Regions from separate parts of the Kosakonia sp. YIM B13571 genome, predicted to be linked through region 4. Evidence: predicted binding sites of a transcription regulator. Region 4 holds the regulator's gene; each other region holds the start of a gene.
The links. Region 4 encodes PurR, which represses purine synthesis genes. Its sites were predicted from a motif close to CANGCAAACGTTTGCNTG; they were not measured.
Positions count from the first base shown of each region.

Region 1: glyA (serine hydroxymethyltransferase) is a predicted target of PurR. The motif match lies at 1,978-1,995, and genes of this name have one in related genera.
Region 2: purM (phosphoribosylformylglycinamidine cyclo-ligase) is a predicted target of PurR. The motif match lies at 3,238-3,255, and genes of this name have one in related genera.
Region 3: ACFX4O_RS04360 (nucleoside-specific channel-forming protein Tsx) is a predicted target of PurR. The motif match lies at 3,045-3,062, and genes of this name have one in related genera.

Region 1 is NZ_JBHZPL010000007.1:37,105-43,031, reverse strand. Features, by position in the region: gene ACFX4O_RS16555 (nickel/cobalt efflux protein RcnA) at 1-566, shown strand, start outside; gene glyA (serine hydroxymethyltransferase) at 613-1,866, opposite strand; gene hmpA (NO-inducible flavohemoprotein) at 2,183-3,373, shown strand; gene glnB (nitrogen regulatory protein P-II) at 3,410-3,748, opposite strand; gene glrR (two-component system response regulator GlrR) at 3,823-5,160, opposite strand; gene qseG (two-component system QseEF-associated lipoprotein QseG) at 5,157-5,894, opposite strand; gene qseE (two component system sensor histidine kinase QseE/GlrK) at 5,891-5,927, opposite strand, start outside.
Region 2 is NZ_JBHZPL010000007.1:103,951-109,877, reverse strand. Features, by position in the region: gene arsC (arsenate reductase (glutaredoxin)) at 1-224, shown strand, start outside; gene ACFX4O_RS16820 (DnaA inactivator Hda) at 256-957, opposite strand; gene uraA (uracil permease) at 1,057-2,346, opposite strand; gene upp (uracil phosphoribosyltransferase) at 2,457-3,083, opposite strand; gene purM (phosphoribosylformylglycinamidine cyclo-ligase) at 3,317-4,354, shown strand; gene purN (phosphoribosylglycinamide formyltransferase) at 4,351-4,992, shown strand; gene ppk1 (polyphosphate kinase 1) at 5,269-5,927, shown strand, end outside.
Region 3 is NZ_JBHZPL010000001.1:894,296-900,222, forward strand. Features, by position in the region: gene nusB (transcription antitermination factor NusB) at 1-74, opposite strand, end outside; gene ribE (6,7-dimethyl-8-ribityllumazine synthase) at 94-564, opposite strand; gene ribD (bifunctional diaminohydroxyphosphoribosylaminopyrimidine deaminase/5-amino-6-(5-phosphoribosylamino)uracil reductase RibD) at 654-1,757, opposite strand; gene nrdR (transcriptional regulator NrdR) at 1,760-2,209, opposite strand; gene ACFX4O_RS04355 (DUF3251 domain-containing protein) at 2,363-2,905, shown strand; gene ACFX4O_RS04360 (nucleoside-specific channel-forming protein Tsx) at 3,200-4,069, shown strand; gene ACFX4O_RS04365 (helix-turn-helix transcriptional regulator) at 4,112-4,801, opposite strand; gene ACFX4O_RS04370 (VOC family protein) at 4,853-5,218, opposite strand; gene ACFX4O_RS04375 (ABC transporter ATP-binding protein) at 5,466-5,927, shown strand, end outside.
Region 4 is NZ_JBHZPL010000002.1:167,248-173,174, reverse strand. Features, by position in the region: gene ACFX4O_RS05950 (C40 family peptidase) at 1-248, shown strand, start outside; gene sodB (superoxide dismutase [Fe]) at 373-954, shown strand; gene ACFX4O_RS05940 (MFS transporter) at 1,009-2,178, opposite strand; gene ACFX4O_RS05935 (YnhF family membrane protein) at 2,347-2,436, opposite strand; gene purR (HTH-type transcriptional repressor PurR) at 2,734-3,759, shown strand; gene punR (DNA-binding transcriptional activator PunR) at 3,778-4,689, opposite strand; gene punC (purine nucleoside transporter PunC) at 4,801-5,927, shown strand, end outside.

The DNA of each region.
Region 1 (5,927 bases), on a different contig from region 4:
CGGTGTGGATGTTCCTGCGCACCTGGCAAGGTGAACGTTCGTGGCTCGCCGGGCATCATCACCACCACGATCATGACCACAGCCACGCGCATCGCGCGCCCAGCATGGTGCTTCAACCCGTTACACACGCCCGAGTTACCGCACAGCCAACAATTCTGTCGCTGCGTAAAGTGACCAAAGAGGAGGAGTATCAGGATGCGCACGAGCGGGCGCACGCGCGGGATATTGAGCGGCGTTTTACCGGCGGTGAAGTGACAAACGGGCAGATCCTGCTATTTGGTTTAACTGGCGGCCTCATCCCCTGCCCGGCGGCTATCACTATTTTGCTGATCTGTATTCAATTGAAAGCCATCACGTTGGGCGCAACGCTGGTAGTCAGCTTCAGTATTGGTCTCGCACTGACACTGGTTGCGGTTGGCGTTGGCGCGGCAATCAGCGTACAGCAAGCGGCAAAACGCTGGTCTGGATTCAACACCCTGGCGCGTAAGGCGCCCTATTTTTCCAGTGCGCTTATCGCACTTGTCGGCATTTATATGGGTATTCACGGTTATAGCGCACTGCAATAAGGCATAAAAAAACCCGCCGCAGCGGGTTTTTCAGACCTGAATAAATTTATGCGTAAACCGGGAAGCGGGCGCAGATATCCAGAACTTTCTGTTTAGTGCGCTCAATAACAGCTTCGTCATTGATGCTATCCAGCACGTCACACATCCAGCCAGCCAGTTCCTTCACTTCCGCTTCTTTGAAGCCACGACGAGTGACCGCCGGGCTACCGATACGGATACCGGAGGTAACAAACGGGCTCTTCGGATCGTTCGGCACGCTGTTTTTGTTCACGGTGATGTTCGCACGGCCCAGCGCGGCATCCGCTTCTTTACCGGTCAGGTTCTTATCAACCAGGTCCAGCAGGAACAGGTGGTTTTCAGTACCGCCAGACACCACTTTGTAGCCACGGTTCAGGAACACTTCCACCATCGCTTTGGCGTTTTTGGCAACCTGCTGCTGATAAACTTTAAACTCTGGCTCCATCGCTTCTTTCAGTGCCACCGCTTTTGCCGCGATAACGTGCATCAGCGGGCCGCCCTGCGCGCTTGGGAAAACAGCGGAGTTCAGCTTTTTGTACAGCTCTTCGTCACCGCCTTTCGCCAGGATCAGACCACCGCGCGGACCCGCCAGGGTTTTATGGGTGGTGGTGGTCACAACGTGCGCATGCGGAACCGGGTTCGGGTAAACGCCAGCGGCAATCAGACCCGCAACGTGTGCCATGTCAACGAACAGGTAAGCACCGATGCTGTCGGCGATTTCACGCATTTTTGCCCAGTCAACGATACCGGAGTAAGCAGAGAAACCACCGATAATCATCTTCGGTTTATGCTCTTTCGCCTGCTTCGCCATGTCTTCGTAGTCAATTTTACCGGACTCATCAATACCGTAAGGGATGATGTTGTACAGTTTGCCAGAGAAGTTAACCGGGGAGCCGTGAGTCAGGTGACCGCCCTGCGCCAGGTTCATACCCAGAACGGTATCGCCCGGTTGCAGCAGCGCAGTGTAGACCGCGAAGTTCGCCTGTGAACCGGAGTGCGGCTGTACGTTCGCGTAGTCAGCGCCAAACAGCTCTTTCGCGCGATCAATCGCCAGTTGTTCAACGATATCCACATACTCGCAACCGCCGTAGTAGCGTTTGCCCGGGTAGCCTTCGGCGTATTTGTTCGTCAGCTGAGAACCTTGAGCCTGCATTACACGCGGGCTGGTGTAGTTTTCGGAGGCGATCAGTTCAATGTGTTCTTCCTGACGTACTTTTTCCTGCTCCATAGCCTGCCACAGTTCGGCATCATAATCGGCAATGTTCATTTCACGCTTTAACATCCGCATCTCCTGACTCAGCTAACAAAACAACTCTAAACGAGGGCCCAATTTGGGGGACGGCCCACAGTATAACTGATTAATATTCTGATAACAGGTCTTGACAAAGGTTTTTACGCAAACGATTGGCTCCGCGTCAGGCAAGGGTTTGAGCGATAACGACGTTGCCCGCGAAAGCGGATTTCTTTTCAGGTTTGTGATGCAACTTATTCACGATGTAAATCCCTTTACATTGTCCACTCTTTACAAGCCAGGGCGCCGCGCTATAAGATGCATTTAAAATGCAACTTTAAAATAATCTGCAAAAAAGGAAGCAATTATGCTCGACGCTCAAACCATCGCTACGGTCAAAGCCACTCTTCCCTTGCTGGCGGCAACCGGCCCCAAACTCACTGCCCATTTTTATGACCGGATGTTCACTCACAACCCGGAACTGAAAGAGATTTTCAATATGAGCAACCAGCGCAACGGCGATCAGCGTGAAGCGCTGTTCAACGCCATTGCCGCTTACGCCAGCAATATTGATAATCTTGCCGCACTGCTGCCGGCGGTTGAAAAAATCGCCCAGAAGCACACCAGCTTCCAGATCCAGCCGGAACAGTACAACATCGTCGGCACGCACCTGCTGGCGACGCTGGACGAGATGTTCAGCCCCGGACAGGAAGTGTTGGACGCCTGGGGAAAGGCCTACGGCGTACTGGCGGGTGTCTTTATCAACCGTGAAGCGCAAATCTACAGCGAACACGCCGAAAAAGCGGGCGGCTGGCAAGGCACGCGCGCATTTCGCCTGGTAGAGAAAAAACCGCAGAGCGCGCTTATCACCAGTTTTGAATTCGAACCGGTCGACGGCCAGCCGGTCGCCGCTTATCAACCAGGGCAATATCTTGGTGTCTGGCTGAAACCTGAAGGTTTCGCCAATCAGGAGATCCGCCAGTACTCCCTGACCCGCAAGCCTGACGGCAAAAGCTACCGTATCGCGGTAAAACGAGAAGAAGGTGGCCAGGTTTCTAACTGGCTGCATAACAGCGCAAAAGTGGGCGACATTGTGTATCTTGCGGCACCTGCCGGGGATTTCTTTATTGATGTACAGAGCAACACGCCGGTCACGCTGATCTCCGCCGGTGTAGGTCAAACCCCGATGCTGGCGATGCTCGACAGCCTTTCTAAATCGCAGCATGCCGCACAGGTAAACTGGTTCCACGCTGCGATGAATGGCGACGTACATGCTTTTGCCGATGAAGTGAGCAAACTCGGTGCGTCGCTGAACCATTTTTATCAGCATGTTTGGTATCAACAGCCGGCGGCGGCTGAGGTGAATAGAGGTCGCTATCACAGTGAAGGGTTGATGGATTTACGCGTGCTGGAAGGGAAGTTCAGCGATCCGGCGATGCAGTTTTATCTCTGCGGCCCGGTCGGTTTTATGCAATTTGTCGCTCAACAGCTGGTCGCGCTTGGCGTGAACAAAGAGAGCATTCATTACGAATGCTTTGGCCCGCATAAGGTGCTGTAAAGCAGACTCCCTCACCCTGCGGGGTGAGGGAAGAAATTAGATTGCGGCGTCGTCTTCTTCGCCGGTACGGATACGCACCACGCGCGCGACATCAAAGACGAAAATCTTGCCATCGCCGATTTTACCGGTCTGAGCAGTACGGATAATGGTGTCCACGCAGGTATCAACGATGTCGTCAGTCACGACAATTTCAATCTTCACCTTCGGCAGAAAATCCACCATATACTCCGCGCCACGGTAAAGTTCAGTGTGGCCTTTCTGGCGACCAAAACCTTTCACTTCCGTTACCGTCATCCCGGTGATGCCGACTTCAGCCAGCGCTTCACGTACGTCATCCAGTTTGAAAGGTTTAATAATCGCATCAATCTTTTTCATGGTCGTTCCTTACACGCTCTTGCCAGTCTGCTGCATCGTAATCGGTTGCTCACAGTACCATAATCATTTCGCCATTACTCTTTAAAGTCATTGGCGTCCAGCTCATGGCGCGAGAGCAGTTTATAAAATTCGGTGCGGTTACGCCCCGCCATTCGCGCGGCATGCGTGACATTGCCCTTGGTGATTTGCAGCAGCTTACGCAGGTAGTTCAGTTCAAACTGATTACGCGCTTCGACAAAGGTCGGCAGCGCGGTATTTTCCCCTTCCAGCGCCTGCTCCACCAGCGCATCACTGATAACGGGCGATGAGGTAAGCGCCACGCATTGTTCAATGACGTTAACCAACTGTCGCACGTTGCCAGGCCAACTGGCGGTCATCAAACGCTTCATAGCATCGGTAGAAAATGCACGAACAAAAGGTTTATGCCTTTCTGCCGACTGTTTTAGCAAGTGATTGGCCAGCAGCGGAATGTCTTCCGCACGTTCAGCCAGCGCCGGGATCTTCAGGCTAACCACATTCAGCCGATAGTAGAGATCTTCGCGAAACTCGCCGCGCGCCATCGCTTTCGGTAAATCACGGTGCGTGGCTGAAATGATGCGCACATTAATATCAATATCGCGGTTGCTACCGAGCGGACGCACTTTGCGCTCCTGCAACACGCGCAACAATTTGACCTGCAACGGAATCGGCATATCGCCAATCTCATCGAGGAACAGCGTGCCGCCCTCCGCCGCCTGAAACAGCCCCTCGCGGCTGCTGACCGCGCCGGTAAACGCCCCGCGCGCGTGACCGAACAACTCAGATTCCAATAACTGTTCCGGCAACGCGCCGCAGTTAATGGCGATAAACGCACTTTTGCTGCGCGGACTGGCGTTATGAATCGCCTGCGCGAGCACCTCTTTCCCGGTACCGCTCTGGCCGTTAATCAACAAGCTCACGTCAGACTGCGCCACCATCCGCGCCTGCTCCAGCAAACGCAGCATCACCGGGCTACGGGTGACAATGGTCTCGCGCCACTGTGAGTCCATCGTCGATCCGCTGTGCTCCAGCGCATCATCAATCGCTTTATACAGCGCGTCCTTGTCCACCGGTTTGGTCAGAAAGCTGAACACGCCCTGCTGTGTTGCGGCTACCGCGTCGGGAATCGAACCGTGCGCCGTCAGGATAATCACCGGCATGCCCGGCTGTACGCGCTGGATTTCGGCAAACAACTGCATACCGTCCATCTCGTCCATGCGCAGATCGCTTATCACCAGATCGACCTTTTCCCGCACGAGAATGCGTAACCCTTCCTGCCCACTTTCCGCCGTGACGATGCTATAGCCTTCGCTGGTGAGGCGCAGCCCTAGCAGTTTTAACAGCCCCGGATCGTCATCAACCAGCAACAGATGGGCAGGTTTACGGCTGGTCATGGTTTCACATCCTCCTGAGTGCCGTCGCTTTTAGACGGGTGAGCGCTGTCCGGCAGGTCGGTGGCGGCGGGTTTATTACGCGTGGAGAGACGCCGTTCGATATCGGTGAGATTTTCCAGTTTGCGTGTAGTCGTTTCCAGTTGTTCGCGCAGAAATTGTTGCTGCTGGCGCAAACTATCAAGCTCGCTATCCGCTGATTGCTGTAACTTCGCGTAACGGGCACGCTCTTCCGCCAGTTGCAATTGGGCTTTTTCACCATCACGCCAAAGCTCAAATAATGGGCGAACCTGCGTAGGAATAGTGGGGCTTAATGCGCCTAGCCGCTCAGTATATTCACGTCGCTCAAGCGGCGAAATTTTAGCGTTAGACAGCAAAATGCCGCGCCTAAACGTGGCCTGCCAGTTATCGTCAGACCAGGTACGTGCTTCGGCACGCGCTGCGGCGGGCGATAAGCGCTGCGCGCAATCCATACCGCGCAGCCAGTAAAGCGGGTTGGTGTCGACGTTCTGACCGGACAGTGACCAGATATCGTCGCAATCTGTGGACAAGAAATCGGCCAATTGATGTTCAGGGAGCCGTTCTTCCTGGGTGTCATGAATCGCGCTTTGCGTTTTTTGGGCAACGCACCCCGCCAACAGCAGACAGGGAAATACGCGAAGCCAGGCGTTTTGCTGTGTAACCGCGTTAACCACGCGGGAAAAAACATGCGACATACTCACCAGATTTAGATTCATTGAGTGGATGCTTCCGGCGCATTGAGGGGAAGC
Region 2 (5,927 bases), on a different contig from region 4:
TGCAAAAGCTGCTGAAAATGCTCGGCATGACCAGCGCGCGTGAGCTGATGCGCAGCAAAGAAGATCTCTACAAAGAGTTGCAGCTTAGCGATAGCGCACTGACGGAAGCGCAACTGGTGCAGGCGCTGGTGGATAACCCGAAACTGCTTGAACGCCCGATTGTCGTTAGCCACGGCAAAGCACGAATCGGTCGCCCGCCGGAGCAGGTGCTGGAGATTTTGTAGCATGAAAAAACCCTCGCCGCGTGGCGAGGGTTCAGAGTTTGAGGATCTCTTTGACGAACGGAATGGTCAGCTTGCGCTGGGCAGTGATCGACGCGCGATCCAGTTCATCCAGCGTATCGAACAGCGTACGCATTTCTCTGTCCAGCCGCTTTAACAAAAACCGCCCCACATCTTCTGGCAGTTCAAAACCACGGATCCGCGCCCGCAGCTGTAAGGCTTGCAGTTTGTCTTCGTCAGAGAGCGGTTGCAGCTTGTAGATTTGCCCCCAATCCAGCCTTGACGCCAGATCTGGCAGACCAAGCTTGAGCTGGCGCGGCGGCCTGTCGCCGGTGATCAGCAAGCGGGTTTTGCCCTGTTCAAGAATGCGGTTGTAGAGATTGAATATCGCCATCTCCCACGGCTCATCACCGGCTACGCATTCAATATTATCGATACACACCAGCGAGAGTTGTTCCATCCCATCCAGCACTTCCGGTACAAACCAGGTACGCTTATCGAGCGGCACATAACCTACGGCATCGCCGCGCTGGGAGAGCTCGGCACAAGCCGCATGCAGCAAATGGCTGCGCCCCGCGCCTTCACGCGACCAGAAATAGATGTATCCGCTATGCGCCTGGCGCAGAACGTTTTGCAGTGCCGCCAGTAAAGAGGGGTTATCACCCGGCCAGAAACTTGCAAAGGTTTCATCATCGGGTAAATACAATGGCAGGGAGAGCTGTGCCGGCGTGTTCAGAAGTACCTCAACAAGGCTTACAAAAAACGCAGTGAGTCTATCACAAAATGTTGCAAGGTTTGAACCGGGCGCGAGGCCCGGTTCAATTCAGTGCGATCTTTATGATTTCGCCGCTTCATCTTCTTGCGCATCCAGCACCACTTCTTCTGGGCGCAATACGCTAATCAGTTTGAAGATCAGGCTCAAACCCACCCCGACGATCGTCGCCAGCGCCATCCCTTTCAGCTCGGCGGCACCAATGTGCACCTTCGCGCCGCTGACACCAATGATCAGGATTACGGAGGTCAGGATCAGGTTTTGCGCTTTGCTGTAATCCACTTTGGATTCGATCAGCACGCGGATACCGGAAGCGCCGATTACCCCGTACAGCAGCAGGGAAACACCGCCCATTACCGGCACCGGGATAATCTGGATAGCCGCCGCCAGCTTACCCACACAGGAGAGCAGAATGGCGATGATTGCCGCACCGCCAATCACCCAGGTGCTGTATACGCGGGTAATCGCCATCACGCCGATGTTCTCACCGTAAGTGGTGTTCGGCGTTGAGCCGAAGAAACCGGAGATAATGGTCGAAAGGCCGTTGGCGAACATGGAGCGGTGCAAGCCCGGATCGCGAATCAGGTCTTTTTTGACGATATTCGCCGTTACCACCAGGTGTCCTACGTGCTCGGCAATCACCACCAGCGCCGCAGGCAGAATGGTGAAAATGGCAAACCACTCAAAACGCGGCGTGTAAAATGTTGGCAGCGCAAACCAGTGCGCCTGCGCAATCGGTGCGGTATCGACAACGCCCATCACGAAGGAGAGCGCGTAGCCCGCCAGCACACCAATCAGGATTGGGATAATCGCCATAAAGCCACGGAACAGCACCGAGCCAAACACCGTCACGCCCAGCGTCACCAGTGAGATGATGACGGTTTTGGAATCCGCAGACTGCCCTTCTGCCGGCAGCAGGCCGGCCATATTCGCCGCCACGCCCGCCAGTTCAAGACCGATGACGGCAACGATTGCGCCCATCGCCGCAGGCGGGAACATCACATCCAGCCAGCCGGTACCCGCTTTTTTCACAATCAACGAGACGATGCAAAACAGCACGCCGCACATAATGAACCCGCCGAGCGCCACTTCGTAGCCCAGCGGCAGCAACAGCAGTACCGGGGAGATAAACGCAAAGCTGGAACCTAAATAAGCCGGGATTTTCCCTTTACAAATAAAGATATAAAGCAGCGTCCCAACACCATTGAACAGCAGCACAGTGGCCGGGTTGATGTGGAACAGGATTGGCACCAGCACCGTTGCGCCGAACATGGCGAACAGATGCTGTAAACTAAGCGGGATCGTCTGCAAAAGTGGCGGTCTTTCACTTATCCCGATAGCACGGCGCGTCATAGTGTTTTCCTCTGAGTGTTGTTGTTTGTCTCCCCGTCCAAAATGGCGGGCAGTGTTATGAATTCCAAAAAAAAGCCGACTATCAAAGTCGGCTTTCGATTTCTTATCAGTTACTTCGTACCAAAGATTTTGTCGCCGGCGTCGCCGAGGCCCGGAATAATGTATCCGTGCTCATTCAGCCCCTTATCAATCGACGCGGTGTACAGCTCAACGTCCGGGTGCGCTTTTTCCAGCGCCGCCAGGCCTTCCGGCGCAGCAACCAGCACCAGCACTTTAATACTGTGGCAACCGGCGTTTTTCAGCAGGTCGATGGTAGCGATCATGGAACCACCGGTCGCCAGCATCGGATCGACAACCAGCGCCATGCGCTCGTCGATGTTGGACACCAGTTTCTGGAAGTACGGTACCGGCTCCAGCGTCTCTTCGTTACGGTAGATACCCACCACACTAATGCGCGCGCTCGGTACGTGCTCCAGTACGCCTTCCATCATGCCGAGACCTGCGCGCAGGATCGGCACCACGGTGATTTTCTTACCTTTAATTTGATCAACCTGTACCGGGCCGTTCCAGCCTTCGATGGTCACTTTTTCGGTTTCGAGGTCAGCCGTTGCTTCATAGGTCAGCAGGCTGCCCACTTCTGAGGCGAGTTCACGAAAGCGTTTGGTGCTGATGTCGTTCTCTCGCATCAGGCCCAGCTTGTGTTTGACGAGTGGGTGTTTTACTTCCACGACCTTCATACTCTTCTCCTTTCCCCTGACAGGTGGCAGCCACAAAAAAATCGCCGGATTATACCGCTTTTTCTCCGTTGCGCTACAGGAAGGCGCTTGATCGCGATCAATCAGACTGGAAATGAGTATATCGCAAGAATCCGCCGCGCCCTTAAATAATGGACTCGCAAACGTTTGCCTTGGCTGTTAGAATTGCGCCGAATTTTATTTCTACCGCAAGTAAACGCGTGGGGACCCAAGCAGTGACCGATAAAACCTCTCTCAGCTATAAAGATGCCGGTGTTGATATCGACGCGGGCAATGCTCTGGTTGACCGAATCAAAGGCGTGGTGAAGAAAACCCGTCGCCCGGAAGTGATGGGCGGTCTGGGCGGCTTCGGCGCGCTGTGCGCATTGCCGCAAAAATATCGTGAGCCAGTACTGGTTTCCGGCACTGACGGTGTGGGCACAAAACTGCGCCTGGCGATGGATCTGAAACGTCACGACACTATTGGTATCGACCTGGTGGCAATGTGCGTTAACGATCTGGTGGTACAAGGCGCTGAGCCGCTGTTCTTCCTCGATTACTACGCTACTGGCAAGTTGGATGTCGATACCGCCGCCAGCGTTATCAACGGTATCGCCGAAGGTTGTCTGCAATCCGGCTGTGCGCTGGTTGGCGGCGAAACGGCGGAAATGCCGGGCATGTATCACGGCGAAGATTACGATGTCGCCGGTTTCTGCGTCGGTGTGGTAGAAAAATCAGAAATCATTGATGGCTCCAAAGTGGCCGACGGCGACGTGCTGGTCGCTCTGGCGTCCAGCGGCCCGCACTCCAACGGCTATTCATTGGTGCGTAAAGTGCTTGAAGTGAGCGGTGCCGATCCGCTGACCACGCAACTTGAAGGCAAACCGCTGGCCGATCACCTGCTGGAACCGACTCGCATTTATGTGAAGTCCGTGCTGGAGCTGATTGAAAACGTGGATGTCCACGCCATCGCCCACCTGACCGGCGGGGGTTTCTGGGAAAACATTCCGCGCGTATTGCCGGATAACACCCAGGCGGTGATCGATGAATCCTCCTGGCAGTGGCCAGCGGTATTTAACTGGCTGCAAAGCGCCGGTAACGTGAGCCGTCATGAAATGTACCGCACCTTTAACTGCGGTGTCGGCATGGTCATTGCGCTGCCTGCGGCTGAAGCCGATAAAGCCATCACTCTGCTGAATGCAAGAGGTGAAAACGCGTGGAAAATCGGTATCATCAAAGCGTCCGATTCCAGTGAGCGCGTGGTTATTGAATGAAAAACATCGTGGTGCTGATTTCCGGCAACGGAAGCAATTTGCAGGCGATTATTGACGCCTGCAAACAGAAGAAAATCAACGGCACCCTGCGGGCAGTATTCAGTAATAAGGCCGATGCGTTCGGCCTTGAACGTGCGCGGGAAGCCAATATCCCCGCCCACGCACTGAGCGCAGATCAGTTCGCCAACCGCGATGCGTTTGATCGCGAACTGATGCAGGAAATCGACGCCTACGCCCCGGATGTGGTGGTGCTGGCGGGTTATATGCGTATTCTTAGCCCGGCTTTTGTCGCGCATTATTCCGGGCGTCTGCTGAATATCCACCCTTCCCTGTTGCCGAAATATCCCGGCCTGCACACGCACCGTCAGGTGCTGGAAAACGGCGATGAAGAACACGGCACCAGCGTGCATTTTGTTACCGATGAGCTGGACGGCGGCCCGGTGATTTTGCAAGCCAAAGTGCCGGTGTTCGAAGGGGATACGGAAGAAGAGATCACCGAACGCGTACAGTCGCAGGAGCATGCCATTTATCCGCTGGTGGTGAGCTGGTTTGTTGACGGACGCCTGAAAATGGACAACAACAGCGCCTGGCTGGATGGTGTGCGCTTACCACCCGAAGGTTATGCGGCTGACGAATAATTCCCGCCATTTATCGCTTTTCGCCCTGCACGCTGCGGCAGGGTTTCTTTCCTCTTCCCTCGCAAAAAGAAAAAGTTACTTTATTTCCATCATCTTAGATGTGAAAAACGGATTACTGTCATACTTTTTTGGCACAGTTGGACATCTGATAGCAAAGCTCGCCATAATAAGTTGTGTCATACGAAGGGACGCCAGCAACGTTCATCTGTAAGTCAGGGCACCGTGGAGCGAGAAGGATTTGCCGTGTCCCGAGCAAGAACTGGAGTGTAAACAGGAATGGGTCAGGAAAAGTTATATCTCGAAAAAGAACTAAGCTGGTTGTGCTTCAATGAACGTGTTCTCCAGGAAGCCGGGGATAAAAGTAACCCGCTTATCGAACGCATGCGTTTTTTGGGGATCTATTCCAATAACCTCGACGAATTTTATAAAGTTCGTTTTGCTGAACTAAAACGCCGCTTAATCATTAGCGAAGAGCAAGGCGTTGCCACGAATTCCCGTCATCTGCTGGGTAAGATCCAATCCCGCGTCCTGAAAGCCGATCAAGAGTTCGACGGGCTGTATAACGATCTGCTGCTGGAAATGGCACGTAATCAAATTTTCCTGATTAACGAACGCCAGCTTTCGCAAAACCAGCAGAGCTGGCTGCGCAACTACTTCAAACAGTATTTGCGCCAGCACATTACCCCGATACTGATTAACCGCGAAACCAACCTGGTACGCTTCTTAAAAGACGATTACACCTACCTGGCGGTAGAGATTATTCGCGGCGACGAAATCCGTTACGCGCTGCTGGAAATCCCGTCAGATAAAGTCCCGCGCTTTGTTAATTTACCGCCGGAAACGCCGCGCCGCCGCAAGCCGATGATTCTGCTGGATAACATTCTGCGCTACTGCCTGGATGATATCTTTAAAGGCTTCTTCGATTATGACGCGCT
Region 3 (5,927 bases), on a different contig from region 4:
TTCTGGGACAACTGCCAGGAGTAGAGCGCCTGGACGGCACACTCACGGGCGCGGCGACGAGCAGCAGGTTTCACGGAATTCCCCTTACAAAATTCAGGCCTTGATGGCTTTCAATACATTAATCATTTCAAGCGCGGTCAGTGCGGCTTCCGCACCTTTATTACCGGCTTTGGTGCCAGCACGTTCGATGGCTTGTTCAATACTCTCAGTGGTTAGCACACCGAAAGCTACCGGGATCTCGCTGTCCTGGGCCACATGCGCCAGACCATTGCTTGCGCCGCCGGCAACATATTCGAAGTGCGCAGTACCACCGCGAATCACGGTGCCAAGTGCAATCACCGCGTCATATTTGCCGGTTTTCGCCAGCGCACCAGCCGCCAGCGGCAGCTCATAAGCACCAGGCACCCACACAACGGTGATGTTGTTATCTTTCACCTGACCGATGCGTTTCAGCGCATCAATCGCGCCTTCCAGCAGGCTGTCGTTGATGAAGTTGTTGAAACGCGCAATGGTGATAGCGACGCGAGCGTCCGGAGCAGCAACGTTGGCTTCAATAATGTTCATACACTTCCTTCACAGGTTCAGTTCGGACCCCGCAGGGGGGCGGATTTTAGCATAATATTTTACGCGCTGCTTCCCTTTTACAGCAGGCATCACGCATGAGTGAGATGCAGGCAGACATCCGGGCCAACCTGACGTATCTCGTTGAATTTAAAGTGAGGTGCGTCCGCAAGGGCGGATAACCCCGGCAGCACGCACAGACCGCGCGCATCACTGCCTAACAGTGTAGGTGCCAGGTAGACAATCAGTTCGTCCACCAGGCCAGCCTGCAATAACGCGCCGGCAAGGTGCGCGCCCGCTTCGACCCATACACTGTTGATCTGCTGTTTGCCGAGCAGCATCATCAGCATGACCAGATCGGCGTGGCCGTTGTGTTCCGGTACGATAATTTCACGCACATTTTCAGGCCATTGGCGTTCATCGGCTCGCGTGCGGGCAAACCAGGTTTCTCCCGCCAGGCCGACCAACTGATGCTGCGGTGTCACCCGGTTCTGGCTGTCGATGACAATACGTACCGGTTGACGCAAATTTTCCTGCGGGTAAAGCGCCTGAGTATCAGCGTTTAACTCTGCCCAGCGCACGGTCAGCGCTGGATCGTCCGCCAGCACCGTTTCACTACTGGTCAGGATCGCGTGGCTCTGCGCGCGTAGCAACTGTACATCGCGGCGCGCCTGCGGTGAGGTGATCCACTGACTTTCGCCGCTGGCCATCGCGGTACTGCCATCAAGCGACGCGCCCAGTTTAAGCTGAACGTAAGGGAACCCGGTGCGCATACGTTTGAGAAAGCCTTTATTCAACGCTTCAGCTTCACTCATCATTAACCCGTGGCTGACTTCAATACCTTCTTGCTGCAAGCGATACAAACCGCGTCCGGCCACCTGCGGGTTAGGATCCTGCATCGCGGCGACCACGCGCGCAACACCAGCATTAATCAGCGCTTCGCAACATGGCGGCGTACGCCCGTGATGGCTGCAAGGTTCCAGCGTGACATACACCGTCGCACCACGAGCCCGTTCGCCCGCCATGCGCAACGCATGTACTTCCGCGTGCGGTTCGCCAGCACGGTAATGAAAACCTTCGCCGACAATGTTGCCGTCATTGACAATTACGCAGCCGACACGCGGGTTCGGGTGAGTGGTAAAACGCCCACGCTGCGCCAGTTTCAGCGCTCGCGCCATGTACATTTCGTCAAGCATGATTAGTCCTGTAGACGGGCGATCTCTTCGCCAAATTCGCGAATATCTTCAAAGCTACGGTAGACGGAGGCAAAGCGGACATAGGCCACTTTATCGAGCTTTTTCAGCTGCTCCATCACCAAATTGCCAATCATCTTACTCGGCACTTCCCGTTCGCCAGTTGCGCGAAGTTGCGATTTAATGTGATTTAACGCCATTTCTACGTCGTCCGCGCTGACCGGGCGCTTTTCCAGCGCTTTTAACATGCCACGACGCAGCTTCTCTTCATTGAACGGTTCACGCACATCATTACTTTTCACGACGCGCGGCATCACAAGCTCCGCCACTTCAAAGGTGGTGAAACGCTCATTGCAGACCAGGCACTGCCGGCGACGGCGAACGGATGAACCTTCACCCACCAGGCGAGAATCGATAACTTTGGTATCCACGGCGAAACAGAATGGGCAATGCATACGGCGTCCTGACGTTAGAGTTAACTGAAATCTATTTTACCCTGAACTGGCATGACAACAAAGGCAGACCGTTTTTGAGACAATGGATCGATGGCAACGAGGCCGTTGCGATCTACCATTACAGAGAAGATCCTATCCAAGGAAACAGACACAATGACAAGACGTTACCTAAGAACCCTGTTACTGGGAAGCCTTTTTGCCCTCAGTGCCTGCGCCCAGCAAAGCGAAGTTCGCCAGCTCCATCAAAGTGTCAGCACGCTAAATAATGAAATGAGCAAGCTGAACAAAGAGACGGTGAAAATCACCCAGCAGAACACCCTGAATGCCAAATCCGGCAGCGGCGTTTACCTGCTGCCAGGTGCCAACACGCCCGCCCGGTTGAATAGCCAAATCGGTATGCTGCGGATGTCGTTGCAAAATATCGCGCCGAATGCGGCGGGAACCCGCGTTGTGTTGCGGATCCAGGGCGAATCCAACGATCCGTTACCGGCGTTCAGTGGAACCGTTGAGTGGGGTCAGATCCAGGGCACCACCGAGAACTACCAGGAAGTGAATGTACAAAACCAGCTGATTAACGCACCGGCCAGCACGCTGGCACCGAGTGACGTTGATATTCCGCTGCAACTTAACGGCATCACACCGGAGCAGTTAGGCTTTGTCCGCATTCACGATATCCAGCCCACCAATTTGCCGTAACCCCAGGGGCGACGCTGTCGCCCTTTCTTACTCTCTGTCATGCATTTTCTTCTTTTTTGTCATCTCTTCATCACATTCACCAATTTGCAATATCGATAAATGCCAGTACAATCGCCGTCGTTTATTGCACGCAAACGTGAACGCAATCGATTACGCGTGTGTCAATAATGTGAAACAACACATATTTTTGTGAACGCGGATACTTATAATAGGCGCGCAGAAATATGAAACATTTAGAAACTCCATGCGTGCTTTCTTTCACTCCCGTCTGGGATCTCAATCAGTGGCGTAATGATGAAAAAAACAATTCTCGCAGCCGGTGCTGCTCTGGCGCTTTCCGCTTCTTTTACTGCTAACGCAGCGGATAACAGCAAACCTGAATACGTTTCCGACTGGTGGCACCAGAGCGTAAACGTGGTGGGCAGCTACCACACCCGTTTCGGACCTGTTCCGCGTAACGATACTTATCTGGAATATGAAGCGTTCGCCAAGAAAGATTGGTTTGATTTCTACGGCTACCTGGATGCGCCGGTCTTCTTCGGTGGTAACACCGGTGCGAAGGGGATCTGGAACCACGGTTCGCCGCTGTTTATGGAAATCGAGCCGCGTTTCTCTATTGATAAACTGACCGGCAGCGATCTGAGCTTTGGTCCGTTCAAAGAGTGGTATTTCGCCAACAACTACATTTACGACATGGGTCGCAACGCTTCCGGCCGCCAGAGCACCTGGTACATGGGTCTGGGTACCGATATCGACACCGGTCTGCCGATGAGCCTCTCCCTGAACGTCTATGCGAAATACCAGTGGCAGAACTACGATGCGCCAAACCAGAACGAGTGGGATGGCTACCGTTTCAAAGTGAAATATTTCGTGCCGATCACCAGCCTGTGGGGCGGTCAGCTGAACTATATCGGTTTTACCAACTTTGACTGGGGTTCAAAACTGGGCGACAGCCGCTACTACGTTAACGGCGAACAGTTCCGCACCAACAACTCGATTGCCTCCAGCCATATCCTCTCGCTGGGCTACGATCACTGGCACTACTCTGTGGTTGCGCGTTACTGGCACAATGGCGGTCAGTTAAAAGATGATGCAGCCATGGGCGATACCTATGTGCGTTCTACCGGTTGGGGTGGTTACCTGGTTGTTGGTTACAACTTCTAATCCCACTGCATTGCATAAAAGCCGACCCGATGGTCGGCTTTTTTATTGCCAGCGCGCTTTCTGCAGGTTAACAAATGCCTGCATCGATCTGTCCGCGCGTTCCGTAAATGTCTTGCCAGTAAAAGTGACCGACGTGCAGCGATCGAGACGGAAACAACGATAGTCATCACGTAACGTACACCACGACACCAATACCCAAACACTTCCCATAAACGACAACCCTAACGGATGGATCACCCGCTCCGAGGCTATTCCTTTGTCGTCTTCATAATGCAGATGCAGCTCCTGATGCAGTCGCATCGCCTGGTGCATAACATCAAACCAGACGCGTACCTGCGGGTATTTATCAAAATTGGGTGAAACGATGCGGTTGCGTTCAGCCGTAATGCGTTTGTCGTAAGGCAGCACAGACAAAAGTTTTTCCTGCGCCGAACCAGCAGCTTGTGCCAGCGTATCGCCGCTCCAGGTTTGCAACATGCCGATAGCGGCAATTAGTGCTTCAACCTCAAGGCCGGTAAACATTAACGGCGGCAAATCGAAACCGGGCAGTAAACGATAACCGCTGCCTGCTTCGCCCTGGATCGGTACGCCAGAGAGCGACAAATCGCGAATGTCGCGATAGATGGTGCGTTCAGAAACCTCCAGCCGCTCGGCCAGTAGCGCCGCCGTCACGCGACGTCGGGTACGCAGAACCTGAACTATCTGAAACAATCGATCAGCACGACGGCTCATAACTTATCCGGATGAAGAAAAGCCCGCGCATTCAGCACGGACATCAGTGGTTCAGGCGGGTTGATGCAATCCAACCCGGTTACCCTCACTGTCAATAATCAAGGCAATAGTACCGATGCCCTGCGGCAATACTTCCGGGCCAAAGCAACATTCACCGCCCTTTTCATGCACGCGCTCCAGCGCAGCCGCAAGGTTTGCTGTCGCCAGGTAAACCACTGTACCACCGCTTGCCGGCTGGAACATTGGCCCTTTTACCAGCGCACCGCCGGTGGCGGGTTTTACATGCGGAAAAACCGCCATCTCGATACCGGCTACGGTCTCATGGCGAAACTGCCCACCTAATACATGCTCATAAAACGCCACGGCGCGATCCAGTTGCTGTACTGGTAATTCAAACCAATTCACTAATGTATTCATGCTCTGTTCCTCTGCGTTAAAAAATCAACACAGCGAGTCTGCCAGAGGGCTCCTGACAGCATATTGTCAGTAGGGATCGTCTTACTATTTTCCGTTCCATCGTGATAATTATCCGAAAAACATAATTAACCAAAACATTAATAAGCAAGCTATGTATTAAAAGCAAAATGATATCTATAGAATCCGCCCCCTGCCGTAACGGGTAGCCGACACCAAACAGGAACTTCACGCTAAGGAACAGGGAACGATGTGGGCAGTTGAAATGCAGGCCGTCAGTAAAAGTTATTTATTAGGACAGGTTCGTGTTGAGGCATTAAAAGAAGTGACGCTCAACATTGCACCAAAACGGTTTACCGTATTATCCGGTCAGTCTGGCAGTGGCAAAACGACACTCCTGAACTTAATCGGCGGTATCGATACTCCCGATAGTGGCCGTCTGGTTATTGCCGATCGCGAAATGAACAGCCTTAATGACGACCAATGCAGCGCTTTTCGCGCCCGTAATCTTGGATTTATCTTCCAGAACTTCAATCTTATCCCGGTGCTGACCGCACGCGAAAACGTCGAAATTCCGCTTCTGGCGCAGCATCGAACTGCGGCCTGGCGCAAGCAGGCGGTCAACGACATGCTTGAGAGCGTCGGCCTTGGCGATAAAGCCGATTCATTGCCGAACCAGCTCTCTGGCGGGCAGCGTCAACGCGTCGCCATC
Region 4 (5,927 bases):
ATGAAATGTATCACCTGCGCGATGCTTCGCCGGTGAATGTGGCGGAGCTCGAGAGCGGCGATCTGGTGTTTTTCCGCACCCAGGGCCGTGGTACAGCCGATCACGTAGGCGTGTATGTTGGCAATGGTAAATTCATTCAGTCTCCGCGTAGCGGTCAGGATATTCAGGTTACGTCACTGAGTGAAGATTACTGGCAACGTCATTATGTTGGCGCGCGTCGCGTTGTAACGCCGAAAACCATTCGCTAATCCCTCACCTGCCGCACCTGCGGCAGGTAACTCCCTCTTTTGTCTGACCTTTCGATTTGCTACCCTAACCCGCACACCCAATAGGGCTATTGGGTGTCATTAAAATAATGAAAGGAGAATAGCAATGTCGTTTGAATTACCTGCATTACCGTATGCAAAAGACGCCCTGGCGCCGCATATCTCAGCCGAAACGCTGGAATACCACTATGGCAAACATCATCAAACGTATGTCACCAATCTCAACAATTTGATCAAAGGCAGCACTTTCGAAGGCAAAACGCTGGAAGAGATCGTAAAAAGCAGCGAAGGCGGCGTATTCAATAACGCCGCCCAAGTCTGGAATCATACTTTCTACTGGAACTGCCTGGCGCCGAATGCCGGTGGCGAACCAACTGGCGAGCTGGCGGCAGCTATCGCCAAATCCTTCGGCAGCTTTGCCGAATTCAAAGCGCAATTCACCGATTCTGCAGTGAAAAACTTCGGTGCGGGCTGGACGTGGTTGGTGAAAAAAGCGGATGGCGCATTGGCCATCGTTTCAACGTCTAATGCGGGCACTCCGCTGACTAGCGATGCAACCCCGCTGTTAACCGTCGATGTGTGGGAACATGCGTACTACATCGATTACCGTAATGCGCGTCCGAACTACCTCGAACATTTCTGGGCGCTGGTAAACTGGTCATTCGTTGCCAAAAATTTCGCTGCATAAACGTGGCATAAAGCAAAGGAGGGGCTTGCCCCTCCTTTTTTGCATTTCTGCTATTTATTCTGCTGCGGCATAAGCACGTTCTGGCTGTGAGCGGCCAGAGAACAGCACCACCAGCAGGCCCAGCCCGGCAATAATCGCGCCCATGACCGGTACGAAATCATAACCCAGCCCACCGGAAATCACTGCCCCACCGGCTGCCGCGCCCAGCGCGTTACCGAGGTTAAAGGCACCGATATTGACCGACGATGAAAGCCCAGGTGCTTCGTGTGCAACTCGCATTACGCGCATCTGCAACGGCGGAACCACCGCAAACGTCGCCGCCCCCCATACCACCATACTAATGGCCGCGCCCACTTCGCTGCGCGCCAGGAACGGGATCGCCAGCATGATAGCAATCAGCAAGATCAAAAAACCTTTCAGCGTGCCGGTGACCGAGCGATCCGCCAGTTTGCCACCGAGATAGTTACCAATGGAGAAGCCAACACCAATCAACACCAGCATCGCAGTCACAAAGACGGGAGTGGCATCGGTAATGGTGTGCAGCACCGGCGCAATATAGGTATACAGCGTGAACATGGCACCTGCGCCGAGCACAGTCGTCAGCAGCGCAGACAACACTTGTGGGCGTACCAGCACCGAAAGCTCTTTACGTACATCCGGGCGCTCACCTGCCCCACCTTTCGGCAGCGAAAAGAACAGGCTCGCCATGGCAATCACACCCAGCCCGGCGGTGGCCATAAACGACATACGCCAGCCAATGGTTTCACCCAGCCATGTTGCGGCAGGTACACCGCCAATGTTAGCAATGGTCAGTCCCATGAACATGGTCGCCACCGCGCTAGCCTGCTTCTCTTTCGCGACAACGCTTGCTGCCACCACCGAGCCAAGACCAAAGAAAGCACCATGGTTCAGGCTGGTGACGATACGCGCCAGCATTAATGTGGTGTAATCCGGTGCAATCGCCGATAGCACGTTACCGAGCGTAAAAATCGCCATCAAAAAGATCAGCGCGTTGCGTCTGCCACGGTGCGACAGCAACAGCGTCATCAACGGCGCACCGACCATCACACCGATAGCATAAGCGCTAATCAGCATCCCCGCCGCCGGAATAGAGACGTCAACGCCGCGGGCAATAACCGGCAGTAATCCCATCGGGGAAAACTCGGTGGTACCAATGCCGAAGGCGCCAATCGCCAGGGCAAGCAAAGGGAAATTAATTTTCATCTGTCACTCCAAAAAAGACATGCCGACTTGCGACCCTGTCGCTGAAGTCAAAAGTATGACAGCAATCACAAAAAACAGAAGTTAGCAGAATGACAAAAGATTATTGCAGAAGTGATAACAATAGCGGGGGGAAGAAAAACGAGGGAGAAGGCTCTCCCTCGCGATAGATCAATGCAGTGCAGCAGTCAGGCCGCCGAAAACAATCAGGCTCAGAACGATGACGGTAGTAACTAAAGAATACTTCAGATCGGTGCTCATCAATTTTCCCCTTTTTAATTTCCCCACAAAAAGTGAGATAACGCATTTTTGCACAAATTATCTTAAAAATCTTGCGGGAATTCACAGGAGAAACGTTTTAATACTTCCCCTTTTGCTCAAGATCAGACAAAATTCGACGCTAAATTTATTAGCGTACCGGCCATTGACTCCCCTCCTGACGTCCCGTGTCGTTTTCCCGGCGTACCGCACCCCCTTTGATGGGTACAGGGTGATTAAAGGCAAACGTTTACCTAAAGTATTATCAGGAGCTTATGATATGGTCTGGAGTGATATCTGATGGCAACGATTAAAGACGTAGCGAAACGAGCAAACGTTTCCACTACAACCGTATCACATGTAATCAACAAAACCCGTTTCGTCGCCGAAGAGACACGCAACGCCGTGTGGGCGGCAATTAAAGAGTTGCACTATTCCCCCAGCGCCGTCGCTCGCAGCCTGAAAGTCAATCACACAAAATCGATCGGCTTGCTGGCAACCAGCAGCGAAGCAGCCTATTTTGCCGAAATTATCGAAGCCATAGAGAAAAAGTGCTTCCAGAAGGGTTACACCTTAATCCTCGGCAATGCCTGGAATAGCCTGGAAAAACAGGGCGCTTATCTGTCGATGATGGCGCAAAAGCGCGTCGATGGTTTACTGGTGATGTGTTCCGAATACCCGGAATCACTATTGAGCATGCTGGAAGAGTACCGTCATATTCCCATGGTGGTGATGGACTGGGGCGAATCGAAGGCCGACTTTACTGATTCCGTTATTGATAACGCCTTTGAAGGCGGGTACATGGCCGGGCGTTATCTTATCGATCGTGGACATCGCGATATTGGCGTGATCCCCGGGCCTCTGGAGCGTAACACGGGTGCTGGCCGCCTGGCAGGCTTTATGAAAGCGATGGAAGAAGCCCTTATTACTGTGCCGGAAAACTGGATAGTACAGGGTGATTTCGAGCCGGAATCCGGCTATCGCGCAATGCAGCAAATCCTTGGTCAAACGCATCGCCCTACCGCAGTCTTTTGCGGCGGCGACATTATGGCGATGGGCGCGCTTTGCGCTGCCGATGAAATGGGTTTACGCGTACCGCAGGATATTTCCCTGATTGGTTATGACAATGTTCGCAACTCACGCTTCTTTACCCCGGCCTTGACCACGATTCACCAGCCGAAAGATTCGCTGGGGGAAACGGCGTTTACCATGCTGCTTGATCGCATCGTCAACAAGCGCGAAGAGTCACAGTCTATTGAAGTGCACCCGCGCCTGGTTGAGCGCCGCTCCGTGGCCGATGGCCCGTTCCGCGACTACCGCCGCTAACCGCTTCTGACGGAGCCGTTAATTCGGCTCCCGTAACCACTCGTCATTCAGCGTTTCACTATCCCCCAGATATTCCAGCAGCCAGTTTAACGCTGGGGAAGCCTCATTTTGTTGCCACGTCAGACAGCACGCCGCATCCGGGAAGGGATTTTCCAGGGTCAGCGCAACCCAGTCGCCACTGTCGAGGCGCGGGCGGGCAAAGTGTGCCGGTACCATTCCCACGCATAACCCTGCAGATAAGCAAGCCTCTGATGATGCCCAATCAGGGACAATCACGCGTTTCTGATTATCCAGCAGCCAAGTAATACGTTTCGGCAACGAACGGGACGTATCTTCCTGGATAAGTGAAGGCCAGTTGCGCAAGGTGTCGTCGCTAAGCGGGCCTGCCATCGACGCCAACGGATGGCGGCTGGAAACCACACATTTCCAGCTCAGCATTCCCATATCACGAAACGCATAACGTCCACCGACGGGGATTGCTTGCGTTGCACCAATCGCCAGTTCAACCCGCCCATCAGCAAGCGCATCCCAGACTCCGTTAAAGACTTCCTGATAAACCTGCAACTCAACATCACTGAAATGGCGATAGAAATCGACGATCAATTGCCGGGTACGTTCAGGTTTTACAATGTTGTCGACGGCAATCGCCAGTTGCCCGCGCCAGCCATTGGCGATTTGCTGGCACTGCTGACGAGTGACCTGCATTTTTTTGATAACAGCTCGCCCTTCTTTCAAAAACCAGACCCCGGCAGGCGTAAGTTCTACATCCCGATGACGGCGCTCAAACAGCGGAACGGCAAGCCACTCTTCAAGCTGCCGCACGGTATAGCTCACCGCAGAAGGTACACGATGTAACTCCTGCGCCGCACCGCTAAAACTGCCATTACGCGCTACAGCATCAACCACTTCCAGCGAATATTCTGACCACATAATCTGCCTGCAAAAATTTTGAAACCACTACGCAAATATTAGCGTTTCACAAGCGCTAATGCACTCCTTACACTCGACAGCCCTGATTACCTGCAATAAAGAGAACCCCTAATGCAACCTGGCAACGGATTTTTAGTCTGGCTCGCGGGATTAAGCGTGCTCGGCTTTTTAGCCACTGATATGTACCTCCCCGCCTTCAGCGCGATACAGCAAGATTTACACACATCGTCTGCGGTGGTTAGCGCAACTTTAAGCCTGTTTCTGGCGGGCTTTGCCATTGCGCAATTGGTATGGGGGCCGCTATCAGATCGCTATGGTCGCAAGCCGGTTTTACTGGCCGGGCTGGCGATTTTTGCGCTGGGCTGTCTGGGAACATTATGGGTACGCGATGCAACCTTGTTACTGGTGCTGCGTTTTGTGCAAGCCGTGGGGGTCTGCGCCGCCACGGTAAGCTGGCAGGCGCTGGTGACGGATAACTACCCTGCACATCGCGTCAATCGCATCTTCGCCACCATTATGCCGCTCGTGGGTTTGACGCCAGCGCTGGCACCGTTGCTTGGCGCCTGGATCCTTGCGCATTTCAACTGGCAGGCCATTTTCGCCACCTTACTGGCGATTACGTTAATTCTGATGATCCCGGCATGGCGACTGAAATCACCGGCGAAGAAAATTGAACACCACGAACAACCGCTAACATTTATGGATCTGCTGCGCGCTCGATACTACCGCGGAAACGTAATTATCTATGCCGCCTGCTCTGCCAGCTTCTTCGCCTGGCTGACCGGCTCGCCGTTTATTCTGCATGAAATGGGTTATGGCCCATCGGTTATAGGCCTCAGTTATGTGCCGCAAACCATCGCCTTTTTAGTGGGCGGTTACGGTTGCCGTGCCGCGTTGCAGAAATGGCAGGGTTCTCGTTTGCTGCCGTGGCTGCTGGGGGCTTTCGCGTTAAGTGTCCTCGCCACCTGGGCCGTCGGTTTTATGCCGGACGTTTCGCTGACCGCGCTGCTCATCCCCTTCTGCTTTATGGCAATGGCGAACGGCGCGATTTACCCTATCGTGGTCGCGCAGGCTCTGCGCCCTTTCCCGCAGGCAACCGGTCGCGCGGCCGCATTGCAGAATACGCTACAGCTGGGTTTATGTTTCCTGGCAAGTCTGGTCGTCTCATGGCTAATCGCAACGCCACTGCTCACCACCACCAGTGTTATGGTGTCAATGGTGTTACTGGCCGCGTTGGG